2 regions of the Streptomyces sp. DT190 genome follow, and region 1 is predicted to be linked to the other one. Evidence: riboswitches for the same ligand, from Rfam matches in the RefSeq annotation. Region 1 holds a riboswitch; the other holds the start of a gene.

Region 1 (4,561 bases):
AGCCTGGACGAGGCGTTCGTGGACCTGGAGGCCGGTGGAGTGGCCTGGGACGAGGCGTCCGCGAGGCTGGTCGGGGCGCAGCTGCGCGCCGACATCCGCGCCGTCACGGGACTCACGGGGTCGGTCGGGCTCGCCGCCTCCAAGATGCTCGCGAAGATCGCCTCCGAGCAGGCCAAGCCCGACGGGCTGGTGGTGATCGAGCCGGGCACCGAGCGGGCCATGCTCGGGCCGATGTCGGTGCGGACCCTGCCCGGGGTCGGACCGGCGACGGGGGACCATCTGCGGCGGGCCGGGATCACCACGGTCGAGGAGATCGTGGAAGCGGGCGAGGACGAGCTGGTCCGGCTGCTGGGGAAGGCGCACGGGCACGGGCTCTACGCGATGGCCCTGGCGCGCGACGACCGGCCCGTGGTGGCGGAGCGGGAGGCGAAGTCCGTGTCCGTGGAGGACACGTACGACGTGGACATCCACGACCGGGTGCGGGTCGGGCTGGAGGTGCAGCGGCTGGCCGACCGGTGCGTACGGCGGCTGCGCGGGGCGGGTCTGTCCGGGCGGACGATCGTGCTGAAGGTGCGGCGGTACGACTTCTCGACGCTCACCCGGTCCGAGACGCTGCGGGGGCCGACGGACGATCCCGGGGTGATCGGGGAGGCGGCGGCGAGGCTGCTCGACTCGGTGGACACCACGGGTGGCGTGAGGCTGCTCGGGGTGGGGGTCAGCGGGCTCGCCGACTACACCCAGGAGGACCTGTTCGCGCAGGCCGCGGGGGAGCGGTCGGTGGCGGAGGGGGTGGCGGAGGAGCACGCCGTCGCGCGGGCCGAGGAGCAGCCGTCGCTCGCCGAGCGTCGCTGGCCCGCCGGGCACGACGTGCGGCACGCCGAGTTCGGGCACGGGTGGGTGCAGGGCAGTGGACTGGGGCGGGTCACCGTGCGCTTCGAGACGCCCGGGTCGGAGCCGGGGAGAGTGCGTACGTTCCGCGTCGACGACCCCGCGCTGGAGCCGGCGGATCCGTTGCCGCTGGTGTTACGAAGATCTGAGGGGCCCGAGGGGCCTGAGGGTCCCGCGCTCCCCGAGGAGCCTGAGGGAAGCGGGGAGCCCGAGGTGCACCGGAAGGGCTCCGTCGGGCCGGTGGGGACGTCGTCGGGAGCCGCGCCCCTCTACTAGGGGGTGGCTGTCCTGGCAGGCCTGGTCCGGCCTCTCAGGTCGTCTGTTCGTCCGAGCCCGCCAGCTTGCCGAAGGCGTGGTCCGGGAGTGGGGGAGGAGCGGCGATGTCGAGGCCGTAGTGGTGGTAGAGCTGGAGCTCCTGCTCGGGGGAGAGGTGGCGGCCCACGCCGAAGTCGGGGGCGTCCTTGATCAGGGCGCGTTCGAAAGGGATGTGGAGGGCGCCGTCGATCAGCTCGCTGGGCTCCAGGGGGACGAACGCGTCCCTGCTGAACAGGCCGGTCCGTATGGCCGCCCACTCCGGTTCGCCGGTGGCGTCGTCGAGGTAGACCTCGTCGATCGTGCCGATCCGGGCTCCGTTGCGGTCGAACGCCTTGCGGCCGATCAGGTTGCGCGGATCGATATCGGTACGCACGGGACCTCCACAGGCTCGCAATCATCCGTAAGCACTACAAAACGGCAGAATCGGGGAGGCGGCCACTCGAAGGTTCGTGCGTTGACCGCGCTGGTACGCTGGCAACGGCTGCTGACCCCGCGCGGGAGAGTCCTCCGGACATCATCGGAGGCGCCGAAGGAGCAAATCCTCCCCGGAATCTCTCAGGCACACGTACCGCACGGACGAGGTCACTCTGGAAAGAAGAGCGGGTGTCGACGGCTTCCGCTCTCACCGACGGTGAAAGCCGGAGGCCTTCGGGCGATCCGGTGAAGCTCTCAGGTTGAGATGACAGAGGGGGAGGCCGTCCGGGTACCCGCGCCGTGGTGCCCCTCGAAGGTCGTGTCAGACCAGGAGGCCTCCGCCCATGACCGCCCATCGCATTCCGCTTTCCGAGCTCGAAGAGGCAGTGCCCTTCGAGCAGCGCCACATCGGCCCCGACCACGAGGCCCAGGCCAAGATGCTCGCGCAGGTCGGCTACGGCTCACTCGACGAGCTCACGGCCGCCGCGGTCCCGGCCGTCATCAAGAGCGCCGAGGCCCTCGACCTGCCCGGTGCCCGCAGCGAGGCCGAGGTGATCGCCGAGCTGCGCTCGCTCGCCGACCGCAACCAGGTCCTCGGCTCCATGATCGGACTCGGCTATTACGGCACGTTCACGCCGCCGGTCATCATGCGCAACGTCATGGAGAACCCAGCCTGGTACACCGCGTACACGCCGTACCAGCCGGAGATCTCGCAGGGGCGTCTGGAAGCGCTGCTCAACTTCCAGACCATGGTCGCCGACCTCACCGGACTGCCGACCTCCGGTGCCTCCCTGCTCGACGAGGGCACCGCGGCGGCCGAGGCCATGGCGCTGTCGCGGCGGATGGGCAAGAACAAGAAGGGCCTGTTCCTGGTCGACGCGGACGCGCTGCCGCAGACCATCGCCGTGATCCAGACCCGGGCCGAGCCGACGGGCGTGGAGGTCGTCGTCGCCGACCTCACCGACGGCATTCCGGACGAGGTCGCCGAGCGCGAGATCAACGGCGTGCTGATCCAGTACCCGGGCGCCTCCGGAGCCGTCAGGGACATCAAGCCGGTCATCGACCGGGCGCACGAGCTGGGCGCCGTCGTCACCGTCGCCGCCGACCTGCTCGCGCTGACCCTGCTGAAGTCGCCCGGCGAGCTCGGCGCGGACATCGCGGTCGGCACGACCCAGCGCTTCGGCGTGCCGATGGGCTTCGGCGGGCCGCACGCCGGCTACATGGCGGTCCAGGAGAAGATGGCGCGCAGCCTGCCCGGGCGGCTCGTCGGCGTGTCCGTGGACGCCGACGGGAACAAGGCCTACCGGCTGGCGCTGCAGACGCGTGAGCAGCACATCCGCCGCGAGAAGGCGACCAGCAACATCTGCACCGCGCAGGTGCTGCTCGCCGTGATGGCCGGCATGTACGCCGTCTACCACGGCCCGGACGGCCTGCGGGGCATCGCCCGGCGCACCCACCGTTACGCCACGGTCCTCGCCGCCGGGCTCGCGAACGGCGGCGTCGAGGTCGTACACGGCTCCTACTTCGACACCCTGACCGTGCGCGTCGCGGGCCGGGCCGCCGAGGTCGTGGCGGCCGCGCGCGACAACGGGGTCAACCTGCGTCTCGTCGACGCCGACCACGTCTCGATCGCCTGCGACGAGACCACGAGCCGGGCCCAGCTGCGGGCCGTGTGGGCCGCCTTCGGCGTCGAGGGGGTCATCGAGGCGCTGGACGACGCCACCGAGGAAGGGCTCCCGGCCGGGCTGCTGCGCTCCGACGACTACCTGACGCACCCCGTCTTCCACCAGCACCGCTCCGAGACGGCCATGCTGCGCTACCTGCGCCGGCTGGCCGACCGGGACTACGCGCTCGACCGCGGCATGATCCCGCTGGGCTCCTGCACCATGAAGCTCAACGCGACCACCGAGATGGAGCCGGTCACCTGGCCCGAGTTCGGGCAGCTGCACCCCTTCGCCCCCGCCGAGCAGGCCCAGGGCTACCTCACGCTCATCCATGAGCTGGAGGACCGGCTCGCCGAGGTCACCGGGTACGACAAGGTCTCCCTCCAGCCGAACGCCGGGTCCCAGGGCGAGCTGGCCGGTCTGCTCGCGGTGCGCGGCTACCACCGGGCCAACGGCGACGAGCAGCGGACCGTGTGCCTGATCCCGTCCTCCGCGCACGGCACCAACGCCGCCAGCGCCGTCATGGCCGGCATGAAGGTCGTCGTCGTGAAGACCGCCGAGGACGGCGAGATCGACGTCGAGGACCTGCGGGCGAAGATCGAGCAGCACCGCGACGAACTCGCCGTGCTGATGATCACCTACCCGTCGACCCACGGCGTGTTCGAGGAGCACGTCGCCGACATCTGCGCACAGGTGCACGAGGCGGGCGGCCAGGTCTACGTCGACGGCGCCAACCTCAACGCGCTGGTCGGGCTGGCCAAGCCGGGCCACTTCGGCGGTGACGTCTCGCACCTGAACCTGCACAAGACCTTCTGCATCCCGCACGGCGGTGGCGGCCCGGGCGTCGGCCCGGTGGCGGTGCGCGAGCACCTCGCGCCGTACCTGCCGAACCACCCGCTGCAGCCCGAGGCGGGCCCGGAGACGGGCGTCGGCCCCATCTCGGCGGCGCCCTGGGGCTCGGCCGGCATCCTGCCGATCTCCTGGGCCTACGTCCGGCTCATGGGCGGCGAGGGGCTCAAGCGGGCCACGCAGGTGGCGGTGCTGAGCGCCAACTACGTCGCCAAGCGGCTCGAGCCGCACTACCCGGTGCTCTACACCGGTCCCGGCGGGCTCGTCGCGCACGAGTGCATCATCGACCTGCGGCCGCTGACCAAGGCGACCGGTGTCAGCGTCGACGACGTCGCCAAGCGGCTCATCGACTACGGCTTCCACGCGCCGACGATGTCGTTCCCGGTGGCCGGGACGCTGATGATCGAGCCGACCGAGTCGGAGGACCTGAC
Region 2 (4,561 bases), on a different contig from region 1:
CGCCGTGGGCGAGGTTCAGACCCATGATGGTGTCGCCCGGCTTGAGCAGCGCGAACATCGCCGCCGCGTTGGCCTGGGCGCCGGAGTGCGGCTGCACGTTGGCGTGCTCGGCGCCGAACAGCTCCTTCACCCGGTCGATCGCGATCTGCTCGACCACGTCGACGTGCTCGCAGCCGCCGTAGTAGCGGCGGCCCGGGTAGCCCTCGGCGTACTTGTTGGTCAGGACCGAGCCCTGCGCCTCCATGACCGCCACCGGGGCGAAGTTCTCGGAGGCGATCATCTCCAGCGTGGACTGCTGGCGGTGCAGCTCGGCGTCGACTGCGGCGGCCACGGCCGGGTCGAGCTCGTGCAGGGGTGTGTTCAGGACGGACATGCGGCTACGACCCCTCAGCCGGCGGAGAACGCGGTGTACTCGTCGGCGGAGAGCAGGTCGCCCGGCTCGTCCGTGACGCGCACCTTGAACAGCCAGCCGCCCTCGAAGGGGGCCGAGTTCACCAGCGACGGGTCGTTCACGACGTCCTCGTTGACCTCGGTGACCTCACCGGAGACCGGGGAGTACAGGTCGGACACCGACTTGGTCGACTCCAGCTCGCCGCAGGTCTCGCCCGCGGACACCGTGGCACCGACCTCGGGAAGCTGGACGAACACGACGTCGCCGAGCGCGTTGGCCGCGTGCTCGGTGATACCGACCGTCGACACGCCGTCCTCGGCGGCCGACAGCCACTCGTGCTCCTTGCTGTAACGCAGCTGCTGGGGGTTGCTCATGGCCTGAATTCTCCTGTACGCGCGGGAGTGCTGTGAAAGGGGACTGGTGTCCAGCTGGGACGACGGTCGCGCAGGCCGTTGCCGCGGCCTGCGGCCAGTGTCTACTTCTGCCGCTTGTAGAACGGCAGCGCCACGACCTCGTACGGCTCGTGACTGCCCCGGATGTCCACGCCCACGCCGGGCGTGCCGGGCGCGGCGTGCGCGGCGTCCACGTAGGCCATGGCGATCGGCTTGCCCAGGGTGGGGGAGGGGGCGCCGGAGGTGACCTCGCCGACCACCTCGCCGCCGGCGACGACCGCGTACCCGGCGCGCGGCACCCGGCGGCCCTCGGCGACCAGTCCGACCAGCACGCGCGGCGGGTTCTGCTCGGCCCGGGCGGCGGCCTCGCGCAGGGCCTCGCGCCCCACGAAGTCGCCCTCCTTCTCGAACTTCACCACACGGCCGAGACCGGCGTCGAAGGGCGTCAGGGAGGTGCTCAGCTCGTGCCCGTACAGCGGCATGCCGGCCTCCAGGCGCAGCGTGTCGCGGCAGGACAGACCGCACGGGACCAGCCCGGCGCCCTCGCCGGCCTTGGTCAGCGCCTGCCACAGCTCGACGGCGTGCTCCGGCTTCACGAACAGCTCGAAGCCGTCCTCGCCGGTGTAGCCGGTGCGGGCGATCAGGGCCGGGACCCCGGCGACCGTGCCGGGCAGACCGGCGTAGTACTTCAGCCCGTCGAGGTCGGCGTCCGTGAGGGACTTCAGGATCGCGGGCGACTCGGGGCCCTGCACGGCGATGAGCGCGTAGGCGTCCCGGTCGTCGCGCACCTCGGCGTCGAAGCCGGCGGCGCGCTCGGTCAGCGCGTCCAGCACGACCTGGGCGTTGGAGGCGTTGGCGACGACCATGAACTCGGTCTCGCCCAGGCGGTAGACGATCAGGTCGTCGAGGATGCCGCCGTCGGCCCGGCAGATCATGGTGTAGCGGGCGCGGCCCGGCTTCACCCCGCCGATGTTGCCCACCAGGGCGAAGTCGAGGAGGGCGGCGGCCTGCGGGCCGGTGACGGTGATCTCACCCATGTGGGAGAGGTCGAACAGCCCGGCCTTCGTGCGCACGGCGAGGTGCTCGTCGCGCTCGGAGCCGTAGCGCAGGGGCATGTCCCAGCCGGCGAAGTCGGTCATCGTCGCACCCAGCGAACGATGCAGGGCATCGAGCGCGGTGTGACGGAGTTCTCCTGTACTGCTCACAGTCCGTTGTCTCCCAAGGCGATGACGGGCGAGGTCGTTCCTCCCCATCTGTCATCGGAACCTGAGAGGTTCGCCATGACCGCGCTGGTCCATGGCTTGCACCTTGGGTGGAGCCGGCCTGCCGGGGGCAGGGGAGGGCCCGCTTTTCAGATGTGCCTCGCCCGCGCGGTAACGGGGCCTGAGAGATTCAAGGGAGGGACTTGCTCCTTCGGCGCCCCAGCGTCAGCGGTGCTGGGAACTCTCCCGCGCGGATTCAAACGGCCGGTATGCAGTTGGCGCGCACATCATTGCACGCATCCTTCCGGCGCGGCAGGGGGACCTTTCACAGGGAGTGCACGAGTCCCGCGCGTCGGACACAGCGACCTGTAGCAGCCCTGTTGCAGGAAGAGTACGGAAATGAGAGGCCTGCGGCATTACCTTCTCTTTACACTCGGCGGGGATGGGACTCCGTACCTGGCCCCAGGGGAGGACGATCACGGTGAACAGGACCAGGGCGTACGCCACGACCACGGGCATCGCGCTGCCCGAGCAGCCGGTGGTGCCGGCCGGGGCGGCCCGCGGCCCGGTGCCGGCGCCGGTCGTCCGCGATCTGCGCGACCGCCCCGGCCGCGGCCCGCGCGCGCTGCTGTTCGGACCCCGGGACCTGGTCGTGGTCACGGGCCTGCCGGGCAGCGGCAAGTCCACGCTGATGCGGCGCACCGTGCCGGGCCGGCGCGTCGACTCCCAGGACACCCGCGACCGCTGGGAGCGCCGCATGCCGCGCTTCCTGCCCTACGCGACCTACCGCCCGCTGGTCCGTCTCGCCCACTACGCGGGGCTGCGCCGGGCACTGCGCTCCGGCGAGGGGATCGTGGTGCACGACTGCGGCACGCAGGCCTGGGTCCGCCGCTGGCTCGCCCGTGAGGCCCGCCGCCGGGGCGGCACGCTGCACCTGCTCCTCCTCGACGTCACCCCCGAGCAGGCCCTGGCGGGCCAGCGCGACCGGGGCCGGGGCGTCTCGCGCTACGCGTTCCTGCGCCACCGCGCGGCCACGACCCGCCTGCTGCGCGCCGTGGAGCAGGGCGACCTCCCCTCCGGCTGCGGCTCGGCCGTCCTCGCCGACCGGGAGACGGCGAACACGCTCCGCCGGATCGGCTTCACGGGGTGACGCGGCCGGGGGCGCGGGACGAACCGAGCGGCTCGCGACTGTGGCTGAAGTGACGCGGTAGCGGTCCCGGCGCGGCCCCGGTGCACGACGGCCCGGACGGCGCGAGCCGATCCGTACGGGCTGACCGGCAGCCTCTCGTCGCAGGCCGGCGACCGGCGAACGGACCGGCGGGCCACGCCAACCGGAACACGCACCGTGGGCCGGGGACCGGCAGACCCTCGTCGTGGGCCGGCGGCCGGCGGGCGGATCGGTCGTGGACGGCGACCGGAACTCGTGCTGTGGTCCGGTGACCGGCGCACCCGTGTCGTGGGCCGGGGGCTGGTGGGCGGATCGGTCGTGGACGGCGACCGGATCTCGTGCTGTGGTCCGGTGACCGGCGCACCCGTGTCGTGGGCCGGTGGCTGGTGGGCGGATCGGTCGTGGACGGCGACCGGATCTCTCGTTGTGGTCCGGTGACCGTCGCACCACCCGTGTCGTGGGCCGGCGGCCGGTGGGCGGATCGGTCGTGGACGGCGACCGGAACTCGCGCTGTAGTCCGGTGACCGTCGCACCCGCGTCGTGGGCCGGCGGCCGGCGGGCGGACCGGCCGTGCGCGGCAACCGGAACGCGCGTCGTGGGCCGGTGACCGGTGGACGGAGCCGCCGAGGGCGTCGACCGGAACTCCGGCCGTGGACCGGCGGCCGGTCCCGGGCCGTGAGCCGGTCCGCCCGGCCCGGTCACTCCCTCCCCCCGAGCCGTTAGCCTTTTCGCACTCAGCAGTGGTTTCAGGCAGGCGGTAGGCAGATGGACTTCCCGGCGGACTTCTCCGCGGACTTCCCGGCGCAGACGCAGACCCACCCGCACGGTGGCTGGCCCGGCAACGAGCTGGAGGAGGTGCTCTCGGCCGCCCTCGGCGCCGGACCGGCGGCCGGCGGCCGGATCGTCGAGGTGCTCGGACGGAGTTTCGTCTGGGTCCCGCTCCCCAGCGGCGGCGGCCCGAACAGCGGCCCCCTCGACCTGCCCGCCGTCGAGATCGAGGGCCAGGCGTTCGTGCCGGTGTTCAGCTCCGAGGAGCAGTTCCGCCTGGTCGCCGGAGCGCACATGGCGTACACCATCGCGCCCGCCGTGGAGTTCGCCCGCGGCCTGCCCCCACACGCGGGAATCGTCATCAACCCCGGGGGCGTGGTCGGCACACCCCTGCCGCCCCCCGCCGTCGCGGAGCTGTGCCGGGCAGGCCGCACCCCGCTGGACGGCCCCACGAGCGGCGGCCGGGTCCGCCTCTTCGAGCCCGACTGGCAGGACGACCCGGTGGACTTCCTGGCCGCCGCCTCCGCCGAGTTCGAGGCGATCGGCGTCGTGCTCACCGCCCGCCGCTGTCTCGCCGCGATCGAGACCGCCGACCCCGTGATGTTCGTGGGCGTCGAACTCTCGCAGTGGGAAGGCGACC

What was found. A riboswitch is a leader RNA that binds a small molecule or an ion and turns the genes downstream of it on or off. The one in region 1 is predicted to bind glycine.
Region 2: it holds a riboswitch for glycine, as region 1 does, so the genes downstream of both, gcvT (glycine cleavage system aminomethyltransferase GcvT) here and gcvP (aminomethyl-transferring glycine dehydrogenase) in region 1, are expected to answer to the same signal.

The regions. Positions count from the first base shown of each region.
Region 1 covers NZ_JBNCNM010000036.1:9,556-14,116, forward strand. Annotated here, with positions in the region: gene ACPXCS_RS37590 (DNA polymerase IV) at 1-1,164, shown strand, start outside; gene ACPXCS_RS37595 (PRC-barrel domain-containing protein) at 1,199-1,576, opposite strand; glycine riboswitch at 1,689-1,784, shown strand; gene gcvP (aminomethyl-transferring glycine dehydrogenase) at 1,962-4,561, shown strand, end outside.
Region 2 covers NZ_JBNCNM010000014.1:245,328-249,888, reverse strand. Annotated here, with positions in the region: gene glyA (serine hydroxymethyltransferase) at 1-373, opposite strand, end outside; gene gcvH (glycine cleavage system protein GcvH) at 388-765, opposite strand; gene gcvT (glycine cleavage system aminomethyltransferase GcvT) at 867-2,036, opposite strand; glycine riboswitch at 2,027-2,144, opposite strand; glycine riboswitch at 2,145-2,244, opposite strand; gene ACPXCS_RS24585 (AAA family ATPase) at 2,467-3,135, shown strand; gene ACPXCS_RS24580 (enhanced serine sensitivity protein SseB) at 3,919-4,561, shown strand, end outside.